2 regions of the Streptococcus sp. FDAARGOS_192 genome follow, and region 2 is predicted to be linked to the other one. Evidence: predicted binding sites of a transcription regulator. Region 2 holds the regulator's gene; the other holds the start of a gene.

Region 1 (15,928 bases), 500 kb from region 2:
AGTCCTACAGGAACAGGTAAGACCCTTGCCTACCTTCTTCCACTGCTCCTCACACTCAAGCCAAAAAAAGCTCAGCAATTGCTTATCCTAGCACCTAATTCTGAACTTGCTGGACAGATTTTCGACGTAACCAAACAGTGGGCTGAGCCACTAGGACTTACTGCCCAGCTCTTCCTTTCTGGCTCTAGTCAAAAGCGACAAATTGAACGCCTGAAGAAAGGACCAGAAATTCTCATCGGAACCCCTGGCCGTGTCTTTGAGCTGATTAAACTCAAAAAGATCAAGATGATGAACGTCAATACTATCGTCCTCGATGAATTTGATGAGCTTCTCAGTGATAGCCAATACCACTTTGTGACAAAAATCAGCCACCATGTTCCTCGTGATCATCAAATGATCTATATTTCAGCAACCAACAAAATTGACGATCAAGTTCTTGTCGAAAATACTATCGTTTATGACCTATCTGATCAGGAACTAGACACCATTAAACATTATTATATCAGTGTTGATAAACGTAACCGTGTCGAACTTCTCCGTAAGTTCTCCAATATTCCTGACTTCCGTGGCCTTGTCTTTTTCAACATTCTTTCTGACCTTGGTGCTACTGAAGAGCGCCTCCAATTTAACGGAGCTTCAGCAGTATCATTGGCTAGTGACATCAACGTCAAATTCCGTAAGGTTATCTTGGAAAAATTCAAGAACCATGAGATTTCACTCTTACTAGGTACTGACCTCTTGGCACGAGGCATCGATATTGAAAATCTGGAAGTGGTCATCAACTTCGATATTCCTCGAGACCGTGAAGCCTACACTCACCGTGCAGGTCGTACCGGCCGTATGGGAAATGAAGGTAGCGTCATTAGCTTGGTAACCCATCCAGAAGACCTCAAAAAACTTAAAAAATTCGCTAAAGTATCAGAACTGGTTCTTAAAAACCAAGAACTCTACGAAAAATAAGGCACGACAAAAGCACTTCAGTTTACTCTGAAGTGCTTTTAACATATACAGATTAGGCTTTTTTACCAAAGTCCTCAATCATTTGTTCCATTTCCTCACGACTTGGAGTTGTCAACATATAAAGGAAGTCACCTTGCAACTCTGCAAAGGCTGCAGGCATGATTTTCTTAACTTTAAGTTGTTCACGATACTTATCGAAAAGTTCTTCTTCTGAGTAAGCATAGTGAGAGCTTGCACGACGTGAAGTTGCCAAACAGTAAAGTGGCTCAAACTGAGAAGCTGGGAATGGTTCACCAGCAACGATATCCGCATAGCCCTTGTACAAATCAAACGAATGAGCATAGTTATAGACATCGATTGTGAAGCCACCTGCTGGTCGGTTGTTATATTCAATAGCAATATAATCATCACCATCACGGAAGAACTCAATATGGAAGAAACGTTCCTTCATACCAAATTCTTTGACAATTGCCTCACCATACTTACGTAACTTAGGATCCATATCCTTAAGAACGTAGTAAGAATTGTCCATCTTGTAAATCATCAAGTCAAGTGGAGTGTGGGCATAATCGAAAGTTGTTGAGAAGACAATATTACCATCATGATCAATCAAACCATCGAAAGTACAGATTTCACTTGAAGTTACAAATTTTTCAAAGAAATAAACTGTTTCATGATCCCACTCAGCCTTGAAATGATTGATATCATCTTCTGTTTCAAGTTTGAAGGTTGCAGCTGCACCAACCCCATTATCTGGCTTAGCAATCATTGGAAGACCGATTTCTTTCACAGCTTTATCCACATCTTTGTCAGTTTTAATGACAGCACCTGGCACAACTGGAACACCAGCTTTTTGGAAGAGTTTCTTCATTTCAGACTTGAATTTAGTCTTCTTAAGATCTTCTGGCTTAGCACCAAAAACATTGAACTGTTCACGAAGTGCAGCATCTAATTCCAACCAGTATTCGTTATGAGATTCGATGCGGTCGATTGGGCCATGTTTGTAGAAAAGAAAGGCTACCGCACGTTTAACTTCATCCAAGTTTTCCAGATTATCTACACGGAAGTACTCTGTCAAAGCATCTTTCAAAGGTTGATCTAACTGTTCATAAGGCTCTTGACCAATACCAAGAACGTTAATACCCTTATTTGCAAGTTCAACTGTAAACTGTTGGAAGTTTTGTGGATAGTATGGTGAAATAACAAGATAATTCATTAGTGATTCCTCTTTTATAGTTATTTAGATAGGATAGACAAAGAAATTATAGGTTCATATTGTCAAGGAAATAAGGCATTTGTTTACGCCACCATTCCCAATCGTGAGCGACATCATGGCCCCACTCAGAGAACCAAGCTGGAATATTCTTTTGTTCAAAGGCTTCCTTAAGTTTATAGTAAGAAGGAAGACCATCTTGTTCCCAAGCACCAAGACCTGTACATACGATGATCTCAGCTTGACGGTAACGGTCGATGAACCAACCATCATTTTGGTTCCAGATATAATCTGATGGGGAATTTTGGTAAATAGCTTCATCCCCTCCAAACTCACCCACAAAGAAACGAGCATCGTAGACACCACTAAGGGCTACTACTTTATTGAAAACATCAGGGTGTTGCAAGAAGAAATTAAGCGCATGGTAAGCACCCATTGAACATCCTGTTGTCATCATTGGATCAAACCAACCAGTTTTGTGTTTGATAAATGGAATAGCTTCTTCAATAACATAACGTTCATAAGCACGATGCATTTCAGCACGATCGTGTGGATTTTTCCAATCACAAAGCCAGCTTTCACTGTCCACACTTGAAAGCGTAAAGAATTGTACGCGTCCTTCTTCGATAAAACGTGCACAAGCATCAATCATACCAAAGTCATAGTATTCGTTATGGCTACCACCTGATGAGGCAAAAACCACAACAGGGATACCAGCGTGCCCGTAACGGTTAACATACATTTCACGATTAAGTTGACCACTCCAGTGGCTAAGATGTTCGATATTCATATTTATATTCCTTTTCCTAAATTAAAAATATTTTGCGTTAATATAGACTAGTCCCACTTTTCAGCGAAAAAGCGAAGACAGTCTGGTAAATTCTCAGCCCAAGCTTCTTCATTGTGTTCAGCGCCAGATTGAATGTGAATCTTGATATTTTCCAAATCAACCCCACGAGCAATCAAATCATGGTAATAGCTCAATGAAGAGTCAATGTAAGCCTGCTTAATGTTACCAGCCATCAAGGTCTTGTCAGTATCATCAGCTTCCTCAGTCCCTACATAAATGTAGACACGTTGATCTGCATCGAGCTTTTGACGCGACATGTAACGATCAAAGGCATCTTGATGCAACCAGTTAGCTGAAGAAAATACCCCAAGACAACCAATCTGCTCCTTATAATCAAGCCCCATAAACTGAGTGATATTACCACCAAGAGATGATCCAATCATAGCTGTATGCTGACGATCTGAGAGGGTACGGTACTCCTTGTCAATAAAGGGTTTAACCACATCCATGACAAACTCCGCATACTCTACTCCCTTGCCTCCGAACTGAACACCAGGAATATTCGATTCTTGGTACTTCCACGCAGAATACTCATTCATACGGCCAGGGCCATCATTATCGATGGCTACAACAATCATGCGCGAAATATCAGGATTACGCTTGATTGTTGGGATAATCTTCCAAGAATAGCCAGAAAATGACTCCTTACTATAAAGAACATTCTGACCATCATGGAAATACACGACAGGGTAAGAACGATCTGTATCCGTTTCATAGTTCTTAGGTAGAAGAACACGCACACGACGAAGTTTCCCAGTGTATGGCACCTCTAACTCATGCGTCTTCATAACCAAGTAAAAATAAGATTTATTCATTGTCAGAAAACTCTCTATATTCGAAATTTAGTTCTATTATACCATATTTTAAAAGAAAAAGAGCCCCTATAATGGGGACTCTTTACACTTTTTTAATGATTGAATAGCTAAACTCTTAGTAGTTTGCGATATCAAATACTGTTGATTTCACACGAGTCATAGCTTCGATAGAGTATTTCACACCTTGAGTTCCGGCACCAGATCCTTTAACACCAAGGAATGGGAAGTTATCTGTACCACGTTGTGTTTTGTTGTTGATGTGAACTGTACCAACTTCAAGTTGTTCAGCAATTGCAAACGCACGTGGGTAGTCTTGAGTGAAGACTGCACCTTGAAGACCAAATTCGGATTCGTTAGAAATCTTGATTGCTTCTTCAACTGAAGATACACGGATGAATGGCAATACTGGACCAAATGGTTCTTCCCAAGCAAGACGCATGTCAGTTGTTACATGGTCAAAGACAGCTGGGTAGATAAGGTTACCTTCACGTTTCAATTCAGTTTTAGCAGTAGCACCTTGTTCAACGGCATCATCAATCAAACCTTGAACGAAGTCAGCTGCTTTTGTATCGATAAGTGGTGTAACGCTTGCACTTTCTTCAGGCATACCAACAGTGATATTACCTACCAAAGCAGTTACTTTTTCTACCAATTCATCTGCAACGCTATCCATTACAAGGACACGTTTGATAGCTGTACAACGTTGACCTGAATAGTCAAAGGCACCAGCAACAATGTTTTTAGCAGTCAAGTCAAGATCAGCATCTTCAAGAACGATAGCGGCATCTTTACCACCAAGTTCAAGCATGATTGGACGCATAGCTGCCAAACGACCGATGTTTTCACCAACTGGTGTTGAACCTGTGAAGTTGATGAAATCAACTGCTTTGTGTTCAACGATATAGTCACCGATAACAGAACCACGACCTGTGATAGAGTTCAAGACACCTGCAGGGATACCAGCTTCAACAAATGCTTCAACCAAAAGAAGACCTGAGATAGAACCTTGTGTAGGTGGTTTGAAGGCAACAACGTCACCAGCAATCAAGGCAGGAGCAATTTTAGAACCAGCCAAGTTTACTGGGTAGTTAAATGGAGAGATAGCAAGGACAAGACCTACTGGTTCGCGACGAACAACAGCGATTTTTTTCTTGCTACCAGCGTCAAATGCACCACCTTCAAGCACTTCACCTTCCAAACGCAAACCTTCTTCAGCTGCATAGTGGATGATTTCAGCAGTACGAACAACTTCACCGATTGCAGATTTCAAACCTTTAGAGATTTCTTTAGAAAGAACTTGACCGATTTTTTCTGCATCACGTTCCAAGATATCTGCTGCTTTATGAAGGTAAGCTGCACGTTCAGCATATGAAAGCGCGCGCCATGCTGGAAGTGCTGCTTTAGCTGCTGCGTAGACTTCGTCTACTTCAGCTTGGCTCATCGCTGGAACTGATCCAAGTTCCTCACCGTTTGCAGGTGCGTAGATAGTAATTTCGTTTTCAGATGTTTTCCACTCACCATTGACATAGTTTTTGTATTGTTTAGCCAAGATAGTAACTCCTTTTATCTATTATAAGACCTATTTTATCATTTTTTTAGAAATAATCCAAGATTTAAACGAGAATTATTCAGAAAATTTTGACAAAAAATAGTTTTAATTATTAACCTAGGTTAGCCGTATTCTACTCCTAAGCAAAGAATGAGTCAATTATTTTGTCTCTGTTTAGCTATAAAAAAAGTGAAAGCCTAAGCCTCCACTTTTTATGATTAGTCTACGTTAACGTATTCTTTTGAAAGTTCAAGAACTTCTTCCATTGTTGAACATTCAGTAAGCGCACGGTTAGCGTATTCTTCCATTTTAGCTGTGTCAAGTTTCTTCATCAAGCTACGTGTACGAAGAACAGATGTCGCTGACATTGAGAACTCATCCAAGCCCATTCCGACAAGAAGTGGAACAGCAGTTTGGTCACCGGCCATTTCACCACACATACCAGCCCATTTACCTTCAGCATGAGCCGCTTTGATAACATTGTTAATCAAACGAAGGATTGATGGGTTATATGGTTGGTAAAGGTATGAAACTTGTTCGTTCATACGGTCAGCAGCCATAGTGTATTGGATAAGGTCGTTTGTACCAATTGAGAAGAAATCAACTTCTTTAGCAAATTGGTCAGCAAGCATAGCTGTAGCAGGGATTTCAATCATGATACCTACTTCGATATCGTCTGCAACGGCAACACCTTCAGCAACCAATTTAGCTTTTTCTTCTTCAAGAATACCTTTGGCAGTACGGAACTCAGTTAACAAAGCAACCATTGGGAACATGATACGCAATTTACCGTGAACAGATGCACGAAGCAAAGCACGCAATTGTGTACGGAACATTTGGTTACCAGTTTCAGAGATAGAAATACGCAAAGCACGGTAACCCAAGAATGGGTTCATTTCTTTAGGAAGATCGAAGTAAGGGAGTTCTTTATCCCCACCGATATCCATTGTACGAACGACAACAGGTTTACCGTTCATACCTTCAAGAACTGCTTTGTATGCTTCATATTGGTCATCTTCAGTTGGGAAGTCTTGAGAATCCATATACAAGAATTCCGTACGATAAAGACCAACTGCTTCTGCACCGTTATCATTTACACCTTCAACGTCTTTAGGTGTACCGATGTTAGCAGCCAATTCGAAATGTTTTCCATCAGCAGTAACTGTTTGAGCATCTTTAAGGAGAGCCCATTCAGCTTTTTGTTTAGCGTAAGCTTCACCAGCTGCTTTAAACTCAGCAATTTGCTCTTCAGTTGGGTTGATAACAACTTCACCAGTAATACCTGAAACCGCCAAAATGTCGCCATCTTTGACAAGTTCTGTGATGTTATTTGTACCAAGAACGGCTGCGATTTCAAGTGTACGAGCCATGATTGCAGAGTGACTAGTACGTCCACCGATATTAGTAACAAAAGCTTTTACGTACTTTTTGTTCAACTGAGCTGTATCAGATGGTGTCAAGTCATGAGCAACAACGATTGATTCTTCGTTAATTGTTGCTGGGTTAGGCAATTTCTTACCAAGCAAGTTAGCAAGCACACGTTTTGTAACGTCACGAATATCCGCTGCACGTTCTTGCATGTATGGGTTATCTTCCATACCTTCAAAAATAGCGATAAACATGTCTGTTACTTCTGTCAAAGCAGCTTCAGCATTAACTTGTTTAGCACGGATAGTTTCTTTAATTTGACCAGTCATTTCTGGGTCAGCAAGAACCATCAAGTGAGCATCAAAAACGGCTGCCGCTTCTTCACCAAGGCTTTCAACTGCTTTTTCACGGATAACAGAAAGCTCGTCTTGTGACGCCGCTAGAGCAGCATCTAGACGAGCCTCTTCTGCACTTGTATCTTCAACTGTTACAGTTTCAAATGACAAGTCCGGTTGAACAAGCAGATATGCCTTAGCAACTGCAACACCATCAGATGCTGCGATTCCTTTAAGCATTTCTGTCATATTCTTATGCCAATCCTTCTTTTGTCATTGTTTCTGCGATTGCTGCGATTGCATCATCAGCATCAGCACCTTCTGCAGAGATAGTTACGTCAGCACCTTGACCAACACCAAGGCTCATAACACCCATGATAGATTTAAGGTTAACTGCTTTACCTTTGTAGTCAAGAGTGATATCTGAAGCAAATTTGCTAGCTGTTTGAACAAGCAAAGTAGCTGGACGTGCGTGGATACCTGTTTCTGCAACAATGTGGAAATCTTTAGAAGCCATAATGGATTCTCCTTCTTAGTTTGGAATATTTGAGTTATCAATGATAACCCTTACAATTTAGAATTATAACATAGCTAATTGAGATTATCAAGGTTAAAACGTACTTTCTACAAGTTTTTCAAAAGCCTGTCTCTCATTTTACTGCTCATTTTCATTTTTTAAAACATAAGCAAATACTAGTCTCTAGTTATTTACAACATTTTCAGAAAATTTCTTTCATGGTGTTTTCAATCGTTAATTTTCATTTTCGAGCAAAAACAATCACATAATTGAAAGAATTTGATTGCTAAAGGCACTCGTTGAATAAGCTTGTTTCCCAAATGCTAAGTCAGCTGTAAAGATATCAGCTTTAAATGTCTTCTCAATAGCACTTGTAATCAGTTGAGCTGCCTCAGTCCAACCAATATAATCTAGAAGCATGCAGCCAGATAATAAAACTGAGCAAGGGTTAGCCTTATCTTGATCCGCGATATCTGGAGCTGTTCCATGTGTTGCTTCAAAAATAGCATGGCCTGTTTGATAGTTAATGTTGGCTCCAGGGGAGATGCCGATACCACCAACTTGTGCAGCCAAGGCATCACTGGCATAATCACCATTCAAGTTAGTTAAGGCAACAACATCAAATTTTTCTGGATTCAAAAGAATCTGTTGGAGAAAGTTATCAGCGATTATATCATTAATCTCTAGACGACCAGCTAGCAATTCTGCTTTATAGTCTTCCTGAGCTACTTCATAACCCCATTTACGGAAGCCACCTTCTGTGAATTTTTGAATATTCCCTTTATGAACCAATGTCACTTTCTTTAGATTGTTCTTGAGAGCATAATCGATAGCAGAGCGAATGAGACGTTTACTTCCTTCTATTGAAATTGGCTTGATTCCGATACTACTTGATTCTGGGAAGCGAATTTTATTAACATTCATTTCTGTCTGGAGAAACTCAATCACGCGCTTGACATCTGCCGTTCCTGCTTCCCATTCAATCCCCGCATAAATATCTTCAGTATTTTCACGGAAGATAGTAATATTTGTTTTTTCTGGTTCCTTAAGTGGACTTGCTACTCCGTCAAAGTAACGAACAGGTCTAACACAAGCGTAGAGATCAAGTTCTTGACGTAAAGCTACATTTAAAGAACGAATACCACCACCTACTGGCGTCTCAAGCGGTCCCTTAATAGCTACTAAACTTTCTCGAATAGCCTCCAAGGTTTCTTTCGGCAACCATTCACCTGTTTTGTCATAAGCCTTCTTACCGGCTAAAAGCTCTTGCCACTCAATATGACGCTTTCCTTCATAGGCTACTTCTACTGCTTTATCAAAGATTGCTTGGGCATTCTTCCAGATATCATGTCCAACACCATCTCCTTCAATAAAAGGGATAATTGGACGATCAGAAACTTGAAGCTGTCCATTTTTCATTACGATTTTTTCTGCCATATAGCTTTCCTCCCTAGCGTTTTTCTAAAGGAATATACGTCATATTTTCTTGTCCGATGTACTGCGAGCGTGGACGAATCAATTTATTATTTTTTTGCTGCTCTTGAATATGAGCAATCCAGCCGGCAACACGACTCATAGCAAAGATAAGGGTGAAGATATCGCTGTCAATTCCTAGAGTATGGTATACGGTGGCTGAATAGAAGTCCACATTGGGAATCAATCCCTTCTTATCTTTCATGAATTCTTCAATTTCTTGAGACATATTAAAGAATTCTTCATTCTCAGTACCCTCTGTCAACTTTTTAGCCATATCTCTTAAGAAAATTTCACGAGGATCCTGTTTCTTGTATACACGGTGTCCAAATCCCATGATTTTTTCTTTAGAATCAAGTTTTTCCTGCAAGTAAGCATTAACATCACCAGATTCACGGATTTCTTTAAGCATATCAAAGACGCGTTCATTAGCTCCACCATGCAGGGGACCTTTTAGAGCTCCAATAGCTGTTGTGACACAAGAATAGATATCTGTCAGAGTCGAGGCACAAACACGCGCTGCAAAAGTTGAAGCATTCAACTCATGGTCAGCATGTAGAATTAATGCCTTATTCATAGCTTCAATTTCAATTTCAGAAGGTTCAACACCATTCAGCATGTAGAGAAAATTAGCTGCAAAACCTAAATCTTCTCTTGGTTTGAGAGGCATTTTACCAGTACGTAAGCGTGCAAAAGTCGTAATAATTGTAGGCAATTTAGCCATCAATTCAATACTTTGCTGATAAATTGCCTCCATGGATCTTTCCTCGGCGTCAACATTGTAAACTCCAAGAAGGGAGACTGTTGAACGTAACACACTCATTGGGTGCAAATGTGGACGAGACTGGATAAGAATGCATTGTTCTACAGCATCAGAAATATCATAGTTCTTACGCAACTCAGCTTCAAAATACTTAAGTTCCATTTGCGTAGGAAGATGACCATTCCACAAGAGATAAATCACTTCCTCAAAAGACGCTTTATTTTCCATAAACTCAGAAATATCATATCCCGAATACGATAAATGATCATCGATAATAGATGAAATCCTAGTATTACAGGCAATCATATCCTTAAGTCCATTAATTTCAACTGTTGTCATATTAGGCCCCCTTCAATTTTTTTCTTACAACCATTGGCAAGATACCACCATTTTTATAGTAGCGAATGTCAGCATCTGCATCGAAGCGTACCAAGGCTTTAAAGGTTTTGGTTTGTTCAGGTGTTGAAGCTGTAACAGTGATAACATCATGGACACCTGGATTTTCTGAAAGGTCAAAGCTAAAGGTCTCATGTCCTGTCAATCCAAGACTTTCAGCATTTTCTCCTTCCATAAATTGGACTGGTAAAATCCCCATCATAACGAGATTTGAACGGTGGATACGCTCAAAACTCTCAGCAAGCACTACTTTTACACCAAGAAGATTAGCACCTTTAGCCGCCCAGTCACGACTTGAGCCCATACCATAATCCTTACCGGCAATTACAAGCGTATCTTGATTAGCTTCTTTATATTTCATAGCAGCATCATATATAGGTAGAATGTCACCATCATATTTAGTATATCCACCAATTTTTCCATCTGCTAGCTCATTCTTGATACGAATATTAGCAAAGGTTCCTCGCATCATGACTTCATGATTACCACGACGGCTACCATAAGAATTAAATTCTTGATAATCAACACCATTCTCAGTCAAATAACGAGCTGCTGGACTATTTCTGGCAATATTACCTGCCGGAGAAATATGGTCTGTTGTAACCGTATCTCCAAATTTAGCCAAAACCTTCAAATCTTTCAATGGTTTAATGCTCAAATCATCTCCTAAAGCATCAAAGTAAGGCGGGTTTTGAATATAGGTAGAGTTTTGATTCCATTTATAATTTTGACTTTGTTCAGTAGGAATGGCATTCCACTTCTCACTATCAGAAAAGACACTGGCATATTCATCTTGGAAGAGTTGACGGGTGACGTATTTATCAACATAAGTCTCAATTTCATCACGAGATGGCATAACATCCTCTAAATAAACAGCTTGACCATTGTCGTCAAAACCTAAAGGTTCAGTTGTCAAATCAATATTCGTGTTACCAGCTAAGGCATAAGCAACAACCAATGGTGGGCTAGCCAAGAAATTCGCTTTAACAAGTGGATTAATACGCCCTTCAAAATTACGATTTCCTGACAAAACAGCACTCGCTAATAAATCAGTGTCTACAATAGCCTTAGCCACCTCAGGACGTAAGTCTCCTGAGTTCCCAATACAGGTTGTGCAACCGTAACCTACCAAGTTAAAGCCAAGCTTATCTAGATAGGTTTGCAAGCCTGAAGCTTTGAGATAACCAGTAACAACCTTAGAACCGGGTGCCAAAGATGACTTCACTGTTGGAGAGACTTTTAATCCTTTCTCAACCGCTTTTTTAGCTAAAAGACCGGCTGCCATAAGAACGTAAGGATTTGAAGTATTGGTACATGATGTGATAGCTGCAATGGCCACATGACCTGTTTGAATTGTTTCTGAATGATCCTCAAAGTCAACGTTTGCAGTTTTTACTAACTCTTCCTTATCCAAACCGAAACCACGGACACCTGCTTCTCGTACCACTGCATCCTGGAATTCTTGCTTAGCATCTGATAAGAGAATCAAATCTTGTGGACGTTTAGGACCTGAGATAGAAGGTTTAATAGATGACAAATCGATTTCAACAATCTTAGTATACTTGGCTTCTTTACTTGGATCATAGAAAAGATGATTGGCTTTTGTATAGGCTTCAGTGACTTGGATATGATCCTCATCACGGTTAGTTAAACGCATGTAGTTAAGAGTCTCGTCATCAATAGGAAAATAACCACAGGTCGCACCATATTCTGGTGCCATATTAGCGACTGTGGCACGGTCAGCTAGAGACAAACTCTTCAAGCCAGGTCCAAAGTACTCAACAAATTTACCAACCACATTTTCAGAACGAAGCACCTGAGTAATCTTGAGAGCCAAATCTGTTGCCGTTGCAATTTTAGGCAACTCTCCTGTCAAATGTACACCAATAACCTCTGGAATTGGAAAATAAGATGCTTCACCGAGCATCGCTGCTTCAGCTTCAATTCCGCCAACGCCCCAACCAAGGACGCCAATACCATTAATCATAGTCGTGTGACTATCTGTACCAAACATAGAGTCAGGATATAGGAGCCCATCATTTTCAATAATGACATCACTCAAAAATTCAATATTAACCTGGTGAATAATACCTGTAGCTGGTGGAACCGCACGATAATTTTCAAAAGACTTTTCAGCCCACTTAAGAAATTCATAGCGCTCGTTATTACGTTTAAACTCTAGATTGATATTATCTTCAAGAGCAGTATCACATCCGTATGAATCCACTTGGACAGAGTGGTCGATGACCAAATCTACTGGAATCTCGGGATTAATAAATTCGGCTTTACCACCATTAGCCACTATAGCATCACGCATTGAAGCTAAATCAACAACAACAGGAACTCCTGTAAAATCTTGTAAGATAACACGACTTGGTTTAAAAGGCACTTCAGAAATTGTTGGAAAATTCGGAAATTTCATTAGATCAGAAATGTGAGATTCCTTAACATCCTCGCCATCTTTTTTTCGGAGGAGACTTTCAAGTATTATTCGAATGGTATAAGGTAGCTCTCCGACCTTAACATCATGAGATTTTGCTGCTTTTTCGAGATCATAGAAAGAGAATGTCTTACCATTTACAGTTAGATTTGAACAGTATTCTTGCATACTTGAACCTCCATTAGTTAAAAATTTTCTTTATTCTACACTGTTTTTTTTGAAAAAACAAATAGAATTGGCATTTTGATGTTATATTATATAACATCATAGGTGAGATATTTCTTTTTTAGTCAATTCCATAAACAAATCCTATTTAATTTAGGAAACTTAAAAAAGCCTTTAAAACACAAAATATAGGGTTGTGTTTTAATACTAAACACAAAATCTTGTATTTCCTTAAGATATTTAGCTTGATTTTTCCCTATATTTTGGGTATTCTATTAGAGTCGAAAAAGTGGCTCTTGGCCACTTAAAATCTTTTTATAAAGGAGTATTTGCAATGGCAAAGATCACATTGTTTTCTAAAAACAACTGCATGCAGTGCAAAATGACTAAAAAATTCTTGGAAAAGGAAGGTGCTGATTTCGAAGAAATCAACATTGATGAACAGCCAGAAAAAATCGATTACGTTAAAAGCCTCGGTTTCACTGCTGCTCCAGTTATTGAAGCCGGCGATATCGTCTTTTCAGGTTTTCAACCTACCAAACTTAAAGAAATCCTTTAATTATCAAGTTTTTATATAGAAAGGAACTTGTTTGCTTAGTTTAATGTTTTAACCTTAATCTACTATTAAATAAACTGAGCCTGGTATCTGTATTATGTCTTTAAAAAATCTTGGCGATGTTTCATACTTCCGCCTCAACAACGAAATTAACCGTCCTGTTAACGGTCAAATTCCTTTGCATAAGGATAAAGAAGCGCTTCGTGCCTTCTTCCTTGAAAACGTTAAGCCAAATTCAATGGCATTCAACAACATCACAGATAAAATTAATTATTTGATTGAGAACGATTATATTGAGTCTGAATTCATCGGTAAATACGAACCTGCTTTCATCGAAAAATTGTCTGCAGAAATTCATTCTCAAAAATTCCGCTTCCAATCTTTCATGGCAGCCTACAAGTTCTACCAACAATATGCCCTCAAAACAAACGATGGCGAGTCTTACCTCGAAAGTATTGAAGATCGTGTTCTATTCAACGCCCTTTACTTTGCTGATGGTGATGAAAACCTAGCTAGTGACCTTGCCAACGAAATGATTCACCAACGTTACCAACCTGCTACTCCTTCATTTCTAAATGCTGGACGTAGCCGTCGTGGTGAACTCGTGTCATGTTTCCTTATTCAAGTAACAGATGACATGAATTCTATCGGACGTTCTATCAACTCTGCCCTCCAGTTATCACGTATTGGTGGTGGGGTAGGTATTAGCCTGTCTAACCTTCGTGAAGCTGGTGCTCCTATCAAAGGATATGCTGGGGCAGCCTCTGGTGTCGTGCCTGTTATGAAGCTTTTTGAAGATAGCTTCTCTTACTCAAACCAACTTGGCCAACGTCAAGGTGCTGGTGTTGTTTATTTGGATGTTTTCCACCCAGATATCCTTGCCTTCCTTTCTACTAAGAAAGAGAATGCTGATGAGAAGGTGCGTGTTAAGACACTATCACTTGGTGTTACAGTTCCAGATAAATTCTACGAGTTGGCACGTAATAATGAAGATATGTACCTCTTCAGTCCTTACTCAGTCGAAAAAGAGTACGGTAAACCATATAACTACATTGATATTACAGCTATGTACGATGAGTTGGTTGCCAATCCAAATATCACAAAAACCAAGATTAATGCCCGTGAGCTAGAAACTGAAATTTCTAAACTCCAACAAGAATCAGGTTATCCATATATCGTCAATGTTGATACAGCCAATCGACACAATCCAATCGATGGTAAGATTATCATGTCCAACCTCTGTTCTGAAATTCTCCAAGTTCAAACACCAAGTGAACTTAACGATGCACAAGAGTTTGTTAAACTCGGTACAGACATTTCATGTAACCTTGGATCAACTAATATCCTTAACATGATGACTTCACCTGACTTTGGTCGTTCGATTAGAGCAATGACACGTGCGCTTACCTTTGTTACAGATAGCTCAAGTATTGATGCTGTACCATCTATCAAAAATGGTAACCAACAAGCTCATACCTTTGGTTTGGGAGCTATGGGGCTTCACTCTTACCTCGCTAAACACCATATCAAGTATGGTAGCCCTGAATCTGTTGAATTCACTAATATCTACTTCATGCTTATGAACTACTGGACTTTAGTTGAATCTAACAACATTGCCCGTGAACGTCAAGAAACCTTTGTCGGTTTTGAAAAATCAAAATATGCTGATGGTTCTTACTTTGACAAATACGTTACAGGCCAATACGTTCCTAAATCTGACCGTATCAAAGAACTTTTCGATGGTCACTTCATCCCACAAGCTAAAGATTGGGAAGAACTCCGTGAACTCGTTAAGAAAGATGGACTCTACCATCAAAACCGTTTGGCTGTTGCGCCAAATGGCTCAATCTCTTACATTAACGACTGTTCGGCTTCTATCCATCCAATCACACAACGTATTGAAGAACGTCAAGAAAAGAAAATCGGAAAAATCTACTATCCAGCCAACGGTCTTTCAACAGACACAATTCCTTTCTACACTTCAGCCTACGACATGGACATGCGTAAAGTTATCGACGTTTATGCCGCTGCAACTGAACACGTTGATCAAGGTTTGTCATTAACCCTATTTTTGCGTAGTGAGTTACCAAAAGAAATTTACGAATGGAAAACAGAAAATAAACAAACGACTCGTGACCTTTCTATCCTTCGTAACTACGCCTTTAACAAGGGAATTAAATCAATCTACTACATCCGTACTTATACAGATGACGGTGAAGAGGTTGGTTCTAACCAATGTGAAAGCTGTGTCATCTAAGATAGTGATTTAACGATAACAACCTCACTAGTCTTATTTACAAAATGCATTAAAAGGTCGGTTCGCCGACTTTTTTAATAGATCAACTCAAAAAACTATATCATGATTTTGAATTATGATAAAATAGTAACGATATCAATAAAGAAAGAGGTTTCTAATGGAAACTTACTACAAAGCCATTAACTGGAATGAAATCGAAGATGCGATTGATAAATCTACTTGGGAAAAATTGACGGAACAATTTTGGCTAGATACACGTATCCCACTTTCA
Region 2 (15,928 bases):
GTTGGTGAATTGGTCGTTGTCTTGGATGGTGAAGCGGATCAGGTTCTTGCTGCTCAAAAAGCGATTGAAAATGCAGGTGTCAGCTTGCAAGTACTTAAGAAAGGAGCCCAATAATGGCAGATTGGATTCAACAAAACTTTCCAGATATTTATCGTATCGGTATGCAGGGGGTTAACTCTTGGCCAGACGCCATCTATGCGACTCTCTACATGACGGTTATTTCCTTCATCATTGGGGGACTTCTTGGTCTTGTTATGGGGCTCTTCTTGGTATTGACAGGTCCTCGTGGAGTTATTGAAAATAAATTTGTTTTCCAAATCTTGGATAAAATCACTTCAATCTTCCGTGCCATTCCTTTCATTATCCTCTTGGCGATTTTGAAAGGATTCACTTACTTTATCGTGGGGACTAACCTCGGTATGACAGCGGCCTTGGTTCCATTGTCAGCTGCAACCTTCCCATTCTTTGCACGTCAAGTACAGGTGGTGCTTGCAGATCTTGACCGTGGCGTTATTGAAGCAGCACAAGCTAGTGGTGCAACACTTTGGGATACGATTAAGGTTTACCTTAGTGAAGGTCTACCTGAGTTGGTTCGTGTATCAACCGTAACTCTGATTTCCCTAGTCGGTGAGACTGCAATGGCCGGTGCTATCGGTGCCGGTGGTCTTGGTTACATCGCCATCTATTATGGATATAACCGTTCTAGTACATCAGTTACCATTTTGGCAACTTTCTTGATTTTGATTTTGATTTTCCTTATCCAATTCTTGGGTGATTTCTTGACTCGTAAATTGAGTCATAAATAGGATTTGAGAGCCTGTTTGCTACAGGCTTTTCTCATGTCTTGACGATTTCAGATATTTATCATAGTATGGAAGCTATCGAATGCTTATGGTTAAGCTAACCATAAAAAAGGAGTTAATGAGTTATGAAACGTTTTATTTCAACTTGGAATAGGACCAGTCTAATTAAGCGTATTGCCATTGGTGTGGTAGTGGGTGCTGTGCTTGGTTTGCTTGTTCCTAAGTTTACGGTTATTGGTCTCTTGGGAGACATGTTTGTTGGTGGTTTGAAGGCAATTGCCCCACTTTTGGTCTTTGCCTTGGTTGCCAATGCCCTTTCCCAAACGCGAGAAGGTCAACAAAGCAACATGAAGACAGTTATTGTTCTTTATCTCTTTGGGACCTTTGCGGCTGCTTTGACGGCAGTTATTTCTCACTATATTTTTCCAATTTCTTTGAAGTTGGGAGCAGCTGCAGCGACTAAAGCAACGGCACCTCAAGGTGTGGGAGAAGTTTTTAAAGATTTATTGCTTAAGATGGTAGATAACCCTGTCAATGCCTTGGCTCAAGCCAATTATATTGGTGTTTTGGTATGGGCAGTTGTCTTTGGTTTCGCCATGCGAACAGCTAGCAATCATACGAAGGATTTGCTTAATACCTTGGCAGAAGTGACGTCACAAATCGTTCGTTGGATTATCAACTTGGCCCCATTTGGTATCCTTGGTCTTGTCTTTAATACTATTTCTGAGAATGGTGTTGGTGTTTTGGCAGATTATGGTATCCTAATCCTTGTTTTAGTGGGAACAATGGCCTTTGTTGCCTTGGTTGTTAATCCAATCATTGCTTTTGTGATGATGGGCAAAAATCCTTTCCCACTAGTTTTCCGTTGTTTGAAAGACTCTGGGATTACAGCCTTCTTTACTCGCTCGTCAGCAGCCAATATTCCAGTTAACCTTCAACTTTGTAAGGATCTTGGTTTGAATCCTGATACCTATTCGGTTTCTATCCCTTTGGGGTCAACTATTAATATGGCTGGAGCAGCCGTGACAATCAATGTCTTAACGCTTGCTGCAGTAACGACTTTGGGAATTCAGGTCGACTTTGCGACAGCACTCATTCTTAGTGTGGTTTCAGCTATTTCTGCTTGTGGTGCCTCAGGTATTGCTGGAGGATCCCTCCTATTAGTGCCAGTAGCATGTAGCCTCTTTGGTATCTCAAATGATTTGGCCATGCAGGTTGTCGGTGTCGGCTTTATCGTAGGTGTCATCCAAGACTCCTGTGAAACAGCCCTTAACTCTTCAACAGACGTTCTCTTTACAGCAGTAGCAGAAAAGAGCCGTTGGAAGAAAGCATAGCTAATTGTATAAGGTCGGCCTATTTGGCTGGCTTTTTGATTTTAGAGAAAACATAGTCAAAGACTATAGCTAGCTCAAGGATCTATCATCTTTAAAAAGCCCATAAAATATGGTAAAATAAACCGTTCAAAGAGAAAAAGTGAAACATTTATGACTAATAATTTATTGGTGCTTCAATCAGACTTTGGTTTGGTTGATGGTGCTGTTTCGGCCATGATTGGTGTGGCCCTTCAGGAAGAACCTAGTTTGGGAGTTCATCATCTGACACATGAGATTACCCCCTACAACACTTTTGAGGCTTCTTATCGTCTGTTTCAGACCGTTGAATACTGGCCTGAGGGGACAACCTTTGTTTCGGTAGTTGATCCGGGTGTAGGTTTCTCACGTAAAAGTGTGGTTGCCTTAACAAAGACGGGGCAATATATCGTCACACCAGATAACGGGACACTTTCTTATATCAAAAAGGTTGTTGGTATCGTGGCTGTTCGTGAGATTTCAGAGGTTGAGAATCGTCGTAGCAATACAGAACTTTCTTATACCTTCCATGGTCGTGATGTTTATGCCTATACAGGGGCTAAATTAGCTTCTGGTCATATCAGTTTTGAAGAAGTCGGTCCTGAGTTACCTGTGGACAAAATTCTAGAACTTCCAGTGGTTGAAACCATCATAGAGGATAATTTAGTTCGTGGTGCGATTGACATTTTGGATGTCCGTTTTGGCTCTCTTTGGACCTCTATCACACGTGATGATTTTTACGCTTTAGACCCAAACTTTGGTGACCGCTTTGAAGTAACCATCTTTAACAATGATATGTTGGTTTATCAAAATCAGGTTACCTATGGAAAATCATTTGCGGATGTTCGTATTGGTCAACCAATTATTTATATCAATTCCCTCTATCGTGTCGGTTTAGCCATTAACCAAGTGTCTTTTGCCAAGGCATATAATATTGGTGTAGGCTCTAACTGGCACATTGAAATTAAACGTTTAGGAGATTAAAGTAAGATTATGAAGAATAATTCAATTCGTACAGTAGTTGCGACAGGTATTGGTGCAGCACTCTTTATTATCATTGGTATGTTTGTTAATATTCCTATTTTTGGGAACACTAGCATCCAACTTCAGTATGCTGTTCAAGCACTATTCTCAGTTGTTTTTGGGCCTATTACAGGTTTCTTTATGGGCTTTATTGGGCATGCGCTTAAAGATGGCATTCAATACGGAAATATCTCATGGGCTTGGGTACTTGCAAGTGCTATTACAGGTCTTGTGATTGGTCTATTTAGTAAAAAATATGACGTCACAACTGGCAAGTTCTCTTTGATGAGTATGATTTGGTTTAACCTAGTACAAGCATTGGCCCTCCTTATTGCCTATGGTATCGTTACTCCTATTGGTGATAGACTCCAATTTGCACAAGCCTGGTCATACCTTTATGCACAAAGTTTTGTAGCTGGCGTAGCTAACTTTATTACAATTGCAATTGGAGGAACCCTCCTTCTTGCAATCTATGCTAGCTCACGTACACAATCTGGTAGTCTTACCAAAGACTAGCATGAATCATAGGAGAGTGGGACTGTCAGTTTGTTTTGATACCTCCTCTCTTTTTTAGTAGAAACATGGATAAATACATTAGTTTTAATCAGTTTACATTTCAATATGATGCGCAAGCAGAAGCGACGCTTAAAGATATCAGCTTTGATATTGCCAAGGGCGAGAAAGTCCTAATCTTAGGTCCTTCTGGTAGTGGAAAGTCGACTCTAGCTCAGTGTCTCAATGGTATCATACCTAATATTCATAAAGGTCAGGCACAAGGCCAGGTAAGGATAGATGGTCAGGATATTTTTAAGCAATCTATCTATGATAAGTCACAGTTGGTATCGACGGTATTGCAGGATCCAGATGGTCAGTTTATTGGCCTAACAGTAGCCGAGGATTTGGCTTTTGCTTTGGAGAATGATTGTGCTGATCAAAGTGAGATGAAAGATAAGGTAGCCCTCTGGGCTGAGCGTCTAGACTTGACCTCTCTTTTAAACCACCGCCCTCAAGATTTATCAGGTGGCCAAAAGCAACGAGTCAGTTTGGCTGGTGTCTTGATTGATGAGAGTCCTATTCTTTTATTTGATGAGCCTCTGGCAAATTTAGATCCTAAATCAGGGCAGGAAACCATTGACCTCATTGATAAGATCCACAAGGAGGTGGGAGCTACGACGATTATTATTGAGCATCGCCTAGAAGATGTTCTTTATCGTCCCGTTGACCGCATTTTATTGGTCAATGATGGAGAGCTCCTCTTTAATGGTAGCCCAGATGAGCTCTTATCGAGTACGCTCTTGCTAGAAAATGGGATTCGCGAACCTCTATATGTGACGGTTTTACGTCAGTTGGGATTTGACACAAGGAGTGCACAAAATCTTAGTCAATTAGATGCTTTAGACCTATCTGACCTTGCTCTGCCAGACAGAGTTTTGAAGGATAAAAAAGACAGTTCGAGTGACTCTATTTTGAAGGTTGAGAGGCTTAGCGTTTCCTATGGAGATAATCCAGCAATCATAGAGGATCTGTCCTTTAGCTTGAAAAAAGGTGAGCGACTAGCGATTGTCGGTAAAAATGGGGCTGGAAAGTCGACGCTTGCCAAGGCTCTATGTGGTTTTGTCCCAAGTCAAGGAAAATTGACTTACAAGGGTCAGGATATTAGTCAGGATAGCATTGCCGAGCGCTCAGAACGTATAGGCTTTGTTTTGCAAAACCCAAATCAGATGATTAGCCAAACTATGATTTTTGATGAGGTCGCTCTTGGTTTGCGTTTGCGAGGAATTGAAGAGGCTGAGGTTGAAGAACGTGTTTATGAGGTCTTGAAGACTTGTGGTCTCTATAGTTTTCGTAAATGGCCCATTTCTGCGCTTTCCTTTGGTCAGAAAAAGCGCGTGACCATTGCGTCTATCTTAGTTTTGAAACCTGAAATCATTATCTTGGATGAGCCAACGGCTGGTCAAGATTACAAGACTTACACAGATATCATGAATTTCTTGGACAGTCTTCAAAAGCAAGGTCATACGATTGTGATGATTACTCATGACATGCAGCTCATGTTGGAATATAGCGATCGTTGTCTCGTTGTGGTTGAGGGTGAAATCATTGCAGACGACAAGCCTGTTACAATTCTTAATCAGAAGGATTTACTAGAGTCAGCTAATCTCAAGCAGACCTCTCTTTATACTTTGGGTCAGAAATTGTCAAGTGATCCAGTAGAAGTAACCCAGTATTATATCGAAAAAGGAGGCCCTAATGTCTAATCGTTTAATTGGTTATCAGTCAGGTCAAGGTTTCCTCTATGATTTGTCTGGGGCAAGTAAGATGCTTTTCTTTATCTTGGTTTCAGTTGCCTGTATGGCAACCTATGACCCACGCTTTATCCTAGCGGTAGGCTTACTTTCCATTTATCTCTTTTATTTGGCTAAGATTCGTTGGCGAGATATTTCTTTTGTTGTTAAGATTATTGGATCCATTGCCCTCTTTAATTTACTTATGGTCTACCTTTTCGCACCTGGTTATGGTGAAGAAATTTACGGGGCAAAGACAGTTCTTATTGAAGGCTGGGGGCGTTTCTATCTAACCAGTCAGGAGCTTTTTTACCTTGCAAATCTATTGCTTAAGTATTTTTCAACGGTCCCTCTTGCCATTCTTTTTCTTATGACCACTCATCCGAGTCAGTTTGCGGCTAGTCTTAATCAGATTGGAATTCCTTATAAATTTGCCTATTCCGTTAGTTTAACCTTGCGTTATATTCCAGATGTCCAAGAAGAATTCTTTACGATTCGTAAGGCTCAAGAGGCTCGTGGTTTGGATTTGTCGCAAAAGTCGGGATTGGTCAAACGTATTCGCGGGAATCTCCAAATTGTTCTTCCACTAATTTTTTCATCTCTCGAACGAATTGATACCATATCGACAGCTATGGAGCTACGTCGATTTGGTCGCTATAAAAAACGTACCTGGTATGTGCATAAATCTTTGATGAAACAAGATTACCTTGTCATCGTGTCAGCTATTCTTTTATTGGGGATTAGTATAGGCTTAATCTTCCTCAATCATGGTCGTTTTTACAATCCATGGGGATGATATTCTTGGCTTTTAGTAAAAGTATGCTATTAAGCACAACTAAAAACGTTCCAGTCTTGTCTAGATGAACGAGATTGGAACGTTTTTTGTTATTTTAAATATCCTAAATAATCAAATTTTTCTAGTGTTCGATTGTCAGCGACAACTAGTATGATCCCTTCATCAGGTAGTTTCTTACTTGGGTCAAAGTGGGTGTTTAACTTGCCACTTTTCTCATCTCTAAAACCAATAACATTGACGTTATAATTTTGTCTTAGATTTAAAGTATGCAAGGACTTTCCAGCCCATTCACTAGGAATTTTAAGTTCAATTAAAGCTACATCGTCCTCTAAATGAAAAACATTTGATATGTTATAGCGGAGGATATTTGAAGCCAATTCTTTTGCTGTGCTACGTTCAGGAGTGATGACCCAGTTAGCACCCATTCCGTAAAGGACTTCCTCATAATTGTTATTCATAGCTTTGGCAATAATATTCTTAATACCAAGTTTTTTGCACTGCAAGAGCGCTAGCGCAGACGATTCTAGGTGTTCTCCAGTTGCAATAATGACTGAGTCGCAAGTATCGATACCAGCAGAACGTAGAAATTCAATGTCAGTAATGTCCCCAACAGCAGCCTTAGTCACCTGATCAGCAAGGAAATCAATTGTTGTAGCATTATTATCTAAGGCAATAACATCTTGTCCAAAAGAAGAGAGTTCGGTTGCAATAGTTTGTCCAAAGATTCCCAAACCAAGGACCCCAATAATTTGTGTTTTCATATAAAATCCTTTCAGAATATTGTCAATTAATAAAATAGTTTAGCCGACTGAAATGTCAGTTGGGGCATAAGAGATATGTTTTTCTTTTTTGGTCATCAAGCTCAAGAGAACAGTGATAGGTCCGACACGGCCAATGAACATCAGAGCCATGATAACAAGGCGTCCTAGGGTATTTAGATTAGGGGTCAAATCCATTGAAACACCAACGGTAGCAATGGCTGACACACTCTCAAAAAGTAGGCCTAGTGGAGAGAGAGTAGGATTAGTTTCCAGCAAAATAACATAGCCGACAAAGAGCATCGTTAGGAAAAAGAGTATAACTGTGAATGCTTGCAAAATGGTTTTGTTAGATATAATACGGTTTCGAAAAACCACGCTCGAGTTACCAGATAGCTCTGACTTAAAAAGTAGGAACATGATAGAGGCAGTTGTCACCTTGATACCACCCGCAGTTCCTCCAGGACCACCCCCAATAATCATTTGAATCATAAAAAGAAGATTTGTGGAGAAATCTGCATTGGTATAGGAAATAGTTGCAAAGCCAGCGGTACGCATGGTTACAGTCTGAAAGAAACTTACCAGAAGTTGTTGCCAGACATTGAGAGTACCGATTGTCTTAGAGTTATCCATTTCCAGTAACCAAGCAAGCAGTGTTCCTCCTAATAGGAGACAACCCGTACTTATAAGCACAAGACGGCTTTGATTACTGAAAGGTCTCCAAGCTAATTTCCAATTCCTTGGACGATCTTTAATATAACGTCTCATTAGTTGAATCAAATCAATCCAAACTGCAAATCCCAAGCTTCCAGACATGATGAGAAAAGCTACAGCAAGGTTAATGGTTGGATTGGTTGCATATTCTTGTAAACTGTTAGAACCTAAGTTATCAAATCCAGCATTACAAAAGGCAGAGACAGCTAGAAAGAGACTATTAAAGATGCCATGACCAAGTCCAAAACGAGGAATGAAATCAGTCATAATCACAAGTGCTGCCATAGCTTCAATAGAAAAAGTTATTTTATAGACCTTAAAAAGATAAGCCTTCAAATCTTTTTGGTTATCCCTACTAAGTGCGGATTGAAGAAGATCTTGATCGCTCAGTCCTAATTTATTTTTAAGGGTATAGGTACTAAAGGCTATAAGAGAGACTAGTCCAAGTCCTCCCGTCTGCATGAGAAGCATAGAGAGAATTTGACCAAGACCATTGTAAGCCTTACTGACCGGGACAACAGAAAGTCCAGTTACACAGACCATTGACACAGTATTGAAGAGATGGTCTAGGTAGCTTGTTTCTGGACTGTTAGCATAGTGGCTCATGGGAAGGCTAAGTAAAATACTCCCCACTATAATGACAAAGACAAAGCTGAGCACAAGCTTTTGCGTGACAGAAAGACGATTTATCAATGAAAACCTCCGAGTTATCATAAGAATAAATAATAGTCCAAGGAGCAAGAAACATCCTTGGATAAACGTTATAACGGCTTCTTGTTAGGCATCCCAGCACGACGTGGGTACTTATTTGGGGTTTCTTTTTTCTTATCGACAATGGTGATATTACGTCCATCCCCATTTGGCAGTTTATAGTTCTCGTTGAGAACAGGCTTGGCAAAAAGCAAGTTCAAGGCATTTTTAGCATCGGCTAGCTCTTCGTCAGCTGCTGCAGCTTTAAGTGCAATAAGCTGTCCACCCACCTTTAAGAAAGGAATGGTCAATTCTGAGAGAACCTGCATGCGTGCAACGGCACGGGCAGTTACAATATCAAACTGAGCACGGAAGGCCTTGTCTTGTCCAAAATCTTCTGCCCGTCCATGATAGAAGTGAACACCGCTGAGCTCAAGTTCATCGGCCAATAGATTTAGGAAATTGATGCGTTTATTAAGAGAGTCAATGATAGTCACATCAAGATCAGGACAAAGGATTTTCATAGGGAGACTTGGAAATCCAGCCCCAGCTCCGATATCGAGAAGTCGAATAGTCTGAATTTTAATATGTCCTTGGAGAACAGGAGCTAGGGAATCGTAGAAATGTTTGAGGTAGACCTCGTCTCTTTCTGTGATTGCAGTAAGATTAATCTTTTCGTTCCATTCTACCAAGAGCTCAAAGTAGCGTTGGAATTGGTCTTTTTGTTTTTGGCTGAGATCGAACCCCAGTTCTTTCAGAGCCTTGTAAAAATCTTCAGGTGTCATTTTATATTCCTTTTATCTAGTTTCAATGCTCTTATTTTACCATAATTAAGAGCTTTCATCTAACGCTATAAGACAGATGGAAACTAGGTCTGAGTAAGTTTCTCATTAGCTTTGAAAAAAGTTCTAAGTTTAAGAAATATGTAATATTAAAGGTGTTATTTTTTCTTAAAAATTTGATATAATACTAATTAAGTCTAAAATCATAATCATGCTCTCTAATGAAAAGTGAATGTGGGGGATTATGGTCTTGTGGATTGAAAATAGATCCCTATGGGGAAATTTAATTTGAGGATTAAAAATGATTTATCTTTCAGAAGTTAGAAAGTCTCCAGAAGGGCTCGCCTTTAACGAAGCACCTTCTTTGTTGGAGTCTATTAAAGAACGCTATGATCAAGTTTTAAATCTTGAACAGATTCAAGCAAGTGGGCAGGTAGCCTATGACAATGGTTTGTACCTTTTGGATTATCAACTTAGCTATGATATTACCTTGCCATCTAGCCGTTCACTTGAACCTGTGACACTTAGTTTTAACTATCCGGTTTCAGAAACCTTTATACAAGAGGCAGATGCTGCTCTTCAAAAAGAATTAGTCGAAGAAAATCTGGTTCTTATCTTGGATGGGGATACCATTAATCTTGATGAGAGTATTCTAGATAATATTCTTCTTAATATTCCTTTGAGAGTACTAACACCTGAGGAAGAATCAGGACAAATTTCGCTCTCTGGGAATGACTGGGAAGTCTTGTCAGAAGAGGACTTTGCCGCACTTCAACAGGAGAAAAAAGAGGCAAGTAATCCCTTTGCCCAATTGAACGGTCTTTTTGATGAAAATTAATTCAAAAAAACAAACTAAAAATGTTTGACAATTTTAAAAATCTATATTATTATATCATTAGAAGTTAATTTTCGGATTTATTCATTGGGTAGATCTACAGACTTTTTAAGGGAAATGGAAGTCAAAAAATTTTAAGAAAGTGGTAAATACTTATTATGAGCAAACGCATTTTGATTGTTGAAGATGAGAAAAACCTTGCTCGTTTTGTCTCTCTTGAACTTCAACACGAAGGATACGACGTTGTGACAGCAGACAACGGACGCGAAGGACTTGAAATGGCACTCGAGAAAGATTTCGATCTTATTCTCTTGGACCTTATGTTGCCTGAGATGGACGGTTTTGAAGTAACGCGTCGTCTCCAACAAGAAAAAGATACTTATATTATGATGATGACAGCTCGCGATTCAATCATGGACATTGTTGCTGGTTTGGACCGCGGTGCTGATGACTATATTGTAAAACCATTTGCGATTGAAGAACTATTGGCACGTATCCGTGCAACCTTCCGTCGTCAAGATATCGAAGCTGCTAAGAATGCACCAGCAAAAGCATCAACTTATCGTGATTTGAAATTGGATGTTCAAAACCGTACAGTTGTTCGTGGTGATGAAGCAATTCCATTGACAAAACGTGAGTTTGATTTGTTGAACACACTTTTGAGCAATATGAACCAAGTGATGACCCGTGAGGAACTCTTGCTTCAAGTTTGGAAATATGATGACGCCATCGAAACAAACGTTGTAGATGTTTATATTCGTTACTTGCGTGGAAAAATCGATGTTCCAGGTAAGGAATCATATATTCAAACAGTACGAGGAATGGGTTACGTTATCCGTGAAAAATGAGTAAATTACAAGATAAATTATTTGGTAAAGTAACCATTAGAAAAAAGTTGACCATGACAACTGCTGTGGTCTTCTTTCTTGTATTGTCGATGTTCACTCTGGTTGTTGTTTTCTCAGCCAATACGCTACTTTTGCAACGTGAACGTCAAAATGTAAACACTACAATCTCAAAAGTTGTTACTTATATCGAAAAGGACTGGGACTCCGACGAGGAGTTGAGTCCAGAACCGCTTTTAGCGGCCCTTTATTCACCTAAAAATATCTATGCATCGATCATTAATGGTGTGCTTTCCGAAAAGCACTCTTTGGATGGTCAGGTTGCGATTTCTAATAAATTATATTCTAACCAATCTGTTTTTGTTTATGACAAAAAGGGAACGTTTATCTTTACTTCTGAGGAGAATACAGATTCGCCTCCAGGTATGTCCGAGGTAAACAAACTGAAGTCAGTTTCTTATAAAGGGAAGCGTGGTTTCTTGCTGCAAGTTCCAATCTACGGTAAAGATAAAAAGACCATCGTTGGTTATGCCCAAATTTTCCATGATTTGGAATTCTACTATGCTCTTAAAGAGCGTTTGATTTTCTTATTGATTTTCCTAGAAGTGGGGATGACGGTCCTAGTTATCGCAGCGACTGTAGTTGTCCTGACATCTATTCTTCGTCCGATGAGACAGTTGCACGAAACGATGGGAGTTATCACCGATTCGCCAAGTGATTTGGAACTTCGTTCTAAGATTGAAAGTCACGATGAAATTGGTGATTTGGCGGTTAACTTTAACCGTATGATGGATAAAATCCAAGAAAATAATCAGATGCAGATGCGTTTCTTGAGTGACGTCAGTCATGAATTGCGTACACCGATTGCGGTTATCAAGGGGCATATGGACCTCTTGCAACGTTGGGGTAAAAATGACCCTGAAATCCTTGAGGAAAGTCTTGAGGCTGCAAGTCACGAGGCCAACCGTATGACGATTATGATTAATGATATGTTGGATTCTATCCGTGTCAAAGGATCATTTGAAAATCACAGAAACGATACTTGTGATTTGAATTCTTCAATCCGTACGGTTATCGGTAACTTCCGTGTCTTGCATGAAGACTACCAATTCTATCTCAATGATTTCGAGAGCTCAGAGCGCCCTGCACAGATTTACAGCCAACACTTTGAACAGGCGATTACGATTTTGATTGATAATGCGGTCAAGTATTCTCCTGTTAACAAGGAAATCCAGGTTACAATTAAGGCTCTGGAAGATGAGATGTTGGTCCAAGTGCAAGATAATGGTGAAGGAATCTCTAAAGAAGATATTGAGCATATCTTTGAGCGCTTCTACCGTTCAGATAAGGCACGTAATCGTACGACAACGCAATCTGGTGTTGGTATTGGTTTGTCAATCCTTTACCAAATTGTGGAAGCTTATCGCTGCCGTATCGATGTTAGTTCTGAACTTGGTGTTGGAACACGTTTCGACCTTTACATTCCATTTGCAGATGGAGAAACGACGACACCTCAACTTGAGCTTTAAATCAATTTATAAGAGTCTTAGAGTGATTCTTGGTCGTGAGCACGCCTCGTTTAGAGCGTGCTTTTTGTGTGTTTTTATGGTAAAATAGAGTACCGAATTTCAAAGATTGGTGGTGAAGTGCATGCGTTGTCCAAAATGTCAACATAATAAATCTAGTGTTATCGATAGCCGTCAGGCAGAGGATGGGAATACCATTCGTCGTCGTCGTGAGTGTGATTCTTGTCATGCTCGTTTTACAACTTTTGAGCGTGTGGAAGAAGTTCCACTTTTGGTTGTCAAAAAAGACGGTACTCGTGAACAATTCTCTCGCGATAAGATTTTCAATGGTATCTTGATGAGTGCTCAGAAGCGTCCGGTTTCTAGTGAGGATATCGAAAATGCCATCACCCGTATTGAGCAAAATATTCGACGTAACCATGATGGAGAGGTTGATAGTGATGTCATTGGGAATTTAGTGATGAAAGAACTCGCTGACCTTGATGAAATTACTTATGTACGTTTTGCTAGTGTCTACCGTTCTTTCAAAGATGTTGATGAGATTGAAGAGTTGCTTCAAGAAATCACCAAAACTGTACGTGCGAAAAAAGAGTCTAAAAAATGAGACCTATTGAAGAATTTGTCTATGTTGGCAATCAGGTTATCGTTCCCGATCAGGCAAGTTTGATGCGTTGCTATTATCCCATTATTGGGAGTGAAGGATACGCTCTCTACCAGTATTTCGTGGCTTTTTATGACAATGGTAATCACCGCCATAAGTTTGCGGCTATTCTGAACCATCTTAACTTTGGAATGCAGCCCCTTCAGGAAGCACTGGCGGTTCTGACAGCAGTAGATCTCTTGGCCTTTTACCACTCACCTCAAGGGGTTTATGTTATAGAGCTTAAGTCTCCCTTATCAATTGAGCAGTTTCTAAAACATGCCGTTTATAGTTCACTTCTCGAGCAAAAGATTAGTGAACCAGCAGTAGATGCTTTGAAACCGGCAGGTCTACAAGGCTTGCAAGATTTATCTAAACGTTTTTCGGATGTCTTTACCGATGAGCGTTTGGCTCAAAAGTCTGTGTCTGAAATCAAGCCTAAAAATTCGTTTGATTTAAGCAGTTTCAGGAATCGTATGCAGGCTGACGGACTTGTATTTACAGATGAAAAGACAGATGTGCCAGAAATCTATAAATTGTCTGAAACTCATGGCATGAATTGGTATGATACCTATCTCTTAGCGAAAAAGACAGCCGTGAACCACCAGATTATTGTCAAGCGTATGCAGGTGCAATTAGAACAGGCTCAAGCTCAAACATTGGGTGGTGATTCTGCTTTGACGGAGACGGAGAAAAAGATTCTTAAAGCGGTTAGGTCCGAAAAGCCTATAGATTACTTGCAAAGTGCTAAAGGCCCAAGCGGGACTGTGACTAATTCTGAGAAGCAGATTCTCACGGATTTGGCACAAAGAGGCTTTATGGATGAGGTAATTAACCTCATGGTTGCCTACAGTTTGGGACGGACACGTTCAACGAATGTAAATCGAGAGTATATCTCTAAACTTGCCAACGATTTTGCCTTTAAGAATATCGTCACTGCTGAACAGGGGCTTTTAGCTTTGCGTAGTGGTTACGATAAGAAATCACAGCAAGCAAAAGCTGATTCTAAGAAGAAAACAAATGTGCCGAGCTGGAGTAATCCAGATTATGATAATCAAACCAGTCAGGCTGATCAGGCCAAGTTGGATGAAATTAGACGTCGAGCTTTGGCAAAACTAGAAAAAGGAAAGGAGTAGCCTATGGAAAGAGTTGGACAAACCCTAAACCGAACAGGGCATCATGGGTCTGGCAATGCAACAGATTTAACGAAGCAAATTTTAGCGGATCCAAGAGTGGCTAGCTTTATTCAAGAGCATAGCCTAAGCCAGGATGAAATCAAGCGTAGTCTTCCTAAGTTTAATCAATTCCTGGTGGAATGCCGTAAGGTAAAGGAAGGTGATGCCTCGTATATTGCCAAAGGGTATGAACCGATTCTGACCATGAATGAAGGCTACGCTGATGTCACCTATAAGGAGACGCGTCAGCTCAAAGAGCAACAAGAACAGCAGGCTATTGCTAAACGGATTAATTTGGTGAGTCTGCCTCAGTCTTATCGTAAGATTACCTTTGCGGACATTGCTCTAGATGATGTGGCTCGTGTTGATACCTTTGAGAGTCTCGTGGATTTTGTGGCGAATTACCCTAGTCCAGACCAGAAAGGCCTTTATATCTACGGAGACATGGGGGTTGGAAAATCCTTCATGTTGGCTGCTATGGCTCATGAACTTTCAGAGACCAAGAAGGTTGCGACGACCATTATTCATTACCCATCATTTACTATTGATGTTAAAAATGGAATCAAGGATGGTTCTGTCAAGGAGCAAATTGATGCTGTCAAACAGGCGGAAGTTTTGGTTCTAGATGATATTGGTGCAGAACAATTCTCTTCTTGGATTAGGGATGATGTTTTGCAAGTTATCCTCCAGCATCGCATGATTGAGGAGCTACCTACCTTCTTTACGTCTAACTATAGTTTTGCGGATTTAGAAGCTAAGCTATCCAATGGACGTCAAGGAGACGAGACTTGGCAGGCCAAACGTGTGATGGAGCGTATCCGTTTTCTTGCCAAAGAGGTTCACTTGAAGGGTGTTAATCGCCGTTAGGGTGATCCTAATAATGATAAAGAATAAGAGAGTTTGCTTTCCTTGGTGGAAGTGAGACTGCTAAATGAAGAAAGGAATCCCTATTTAATCAGGGACTTAAACATATGACATTACCTACAGTTGCTATCGTGGGTCGCCCAAACGTTGGGAAATCGACCCTATTTAACCGAATTGCGGGTGAACGTATCTCTATCGTCGAAGACGTTGAAGGGGTAACACGTGACCGTATTTATACCTCTGCTGAATGGCTTAATCGCCAGTTTAGCTTAATTGATACAGGTGGTATTGATGATGTTGATGCACCATTTATGGAACAAATTAAGCACCAAGCTGACATTGCCATGACTGAAGCTGACGTTATTGTCTTTGTCGTTTCAGGTAAGGAAGGCGTGACAGATGCGGACGAGTACGTTGCTCGTATTCTCTATAAGACCAACAAGCCTGTTATCTTGGCGGTAAATAAAGTGGATAACCCTGAGATGCGTGCAGATATCTATGATTTTTATTCTCTTGGACTTGGTGATCCTTATCCAGTTTCATCTGTTCACGGTATCGGTACAGGGGATGTTCTCGATGCTATCGTTGAAAACCTCCCAACAGAAGTTGAAGAAGAAAATCCAGATATCATTCGTTTTAGTTTGATTGGACGTCCAAACGTCGGAAAATCAAGCTTGATTAACGCCATTTTGGGTGAGGACCGAGTGATTGCCAGCCCGATTGCTGGTACTACTCGAGATGCCATTGATACAAACTTTGTGGACAGTGAAGGTCAAGAGTATACCATGATTGACACCGCTGGTATGCGTAAATCTGGTAAGGTTTATGAAAACACAGAAAAAT

The links. The regulator NrdR, encoded in region 2, represses ribonucleotide reductase genes. The targets are predictions, from matches to a motif close to ACACNATATATNGTGT.
Region 1: nrdH (glutaredoxin-like protein NrdH) is a predicted target of NrdR. The motif match lies at 13,024-13,039, and genes of this name have one in related genera.

The regions. Positions count from the first base shown of each region.
Region 1 covers NZ_CP020431.2:393,359-409,286, reverse strand. Annotated here, with positions in the region: gene A6J31_RS03100 (DEAD/DEAH box helicase) at 1-960, shown strand, start outside; gene A6J31_RS03095 (ATP-grasp domain-containing protein) at 1,013-2,176, opposite strand; gene A6J31_RS03090 (esterase family protein) at 2,223-2,963, opposite strand; gene A6J31_RS03085 (alpha/beta hydrolase) at 3,011-3,838, opposite strand; gene A6J31_RS03080 (NADP-dependent glyceraldehyde-3-phosphate dehydrogenase) at 3,954-5,387, opposite strand; gene ptsP (phosphoenolpyruvate--protein phosphotransferase) at 5,606-7,339, opposite strand; gene A6J31_RS03070 (phosphocarrier protein HPr) at 7,344-7,607, opposite strand; gene icd (NADP-dependent isocitrate dehydrogenase) at 7,869-9,044, opposite strand; gene A6J31_RS03060 (citrate synthase) at 9,058-10,182, opposite strand; gene acnA (aconitate hydratase AcnA) at 10,184-12,847, opposite strand; gene nrdH (glutaredoxin-like protein NrdH) at 13,179-13,403, shown strand; gene nrdE (class 1b ribonucleoside-diphosphate reductase subunit alpha) at 13,498-15,657, shown strand; gene nrdF (class 1b ribonucleoside-diphosphate reductase subunit beta) at 15,815-15,928, shown strand, end outside.
Region 2 covers NZ_CP020431.2:2,101,431-2,117,358, forward strand. Annotated here, with positions in the region: gene A6J31_RS10855 (methionine ABC transporter ATP-binding protein) at 1-114, shown strand, start outside; gene A6J31_RS10860 (methionine ABC transporter permease) at 114-806, shown strand; gene sstT (serine/threonine transporter SstT) at 929-2,137, shown strand; gene A6J31_RS10870 (S-adenosyl-l-methionine hydroxide adenosyltransferase family protein) at 2,288-3,136, shown strand; gene A6J31_RS10875 (ECF-type riboflavin transporter substrate-binding protein) at 3,146-3,691, shown strand; gene A6J31_RS10880 (ABC transporter ATP-binding protein) at 3,757-5,433, shown strand; gene A6J31_RS10885 (energy-coupling factor transporter transmembrane component T family protein) at 5,426-6,256, shown strand; gene A6J31_RS10890 (potassium channel family protein) at 6,346-7,017, opposite strand; gene A6J31_RS10895 (TrkH family potassium uptake protein) at 7,057-8,421, opposite strand; gene rsmG (16S rRNA (guanine(527)-N(7))-methyltransferase RsmG) at 8,490-9,203, opposite strand; gene A6J31_RS10905 (DUF177 domain-containing protein) at 9,502-10,038, shown strand; gene A6J31_RS10910 (response regulator transcription factor) at 10,194-10,883, shown strand; gene A6J31_RS10915 (HAMP domain-containing histidine kinase) at 10,880-12,409, shown strand; gene nrdR (transcriptional regulator NrdR) at 12,531-13,010, shown strand; gene A6J31_RS10925 (DnaD domain protein) at 13,007-14,182, shown strand; gene dnaI (primosomal protein DnaI) at 14,186-15,088, shown strand; gene der (ribosome biogenesis GTPase Der) at 15,193-15,928, shown strand, end outside.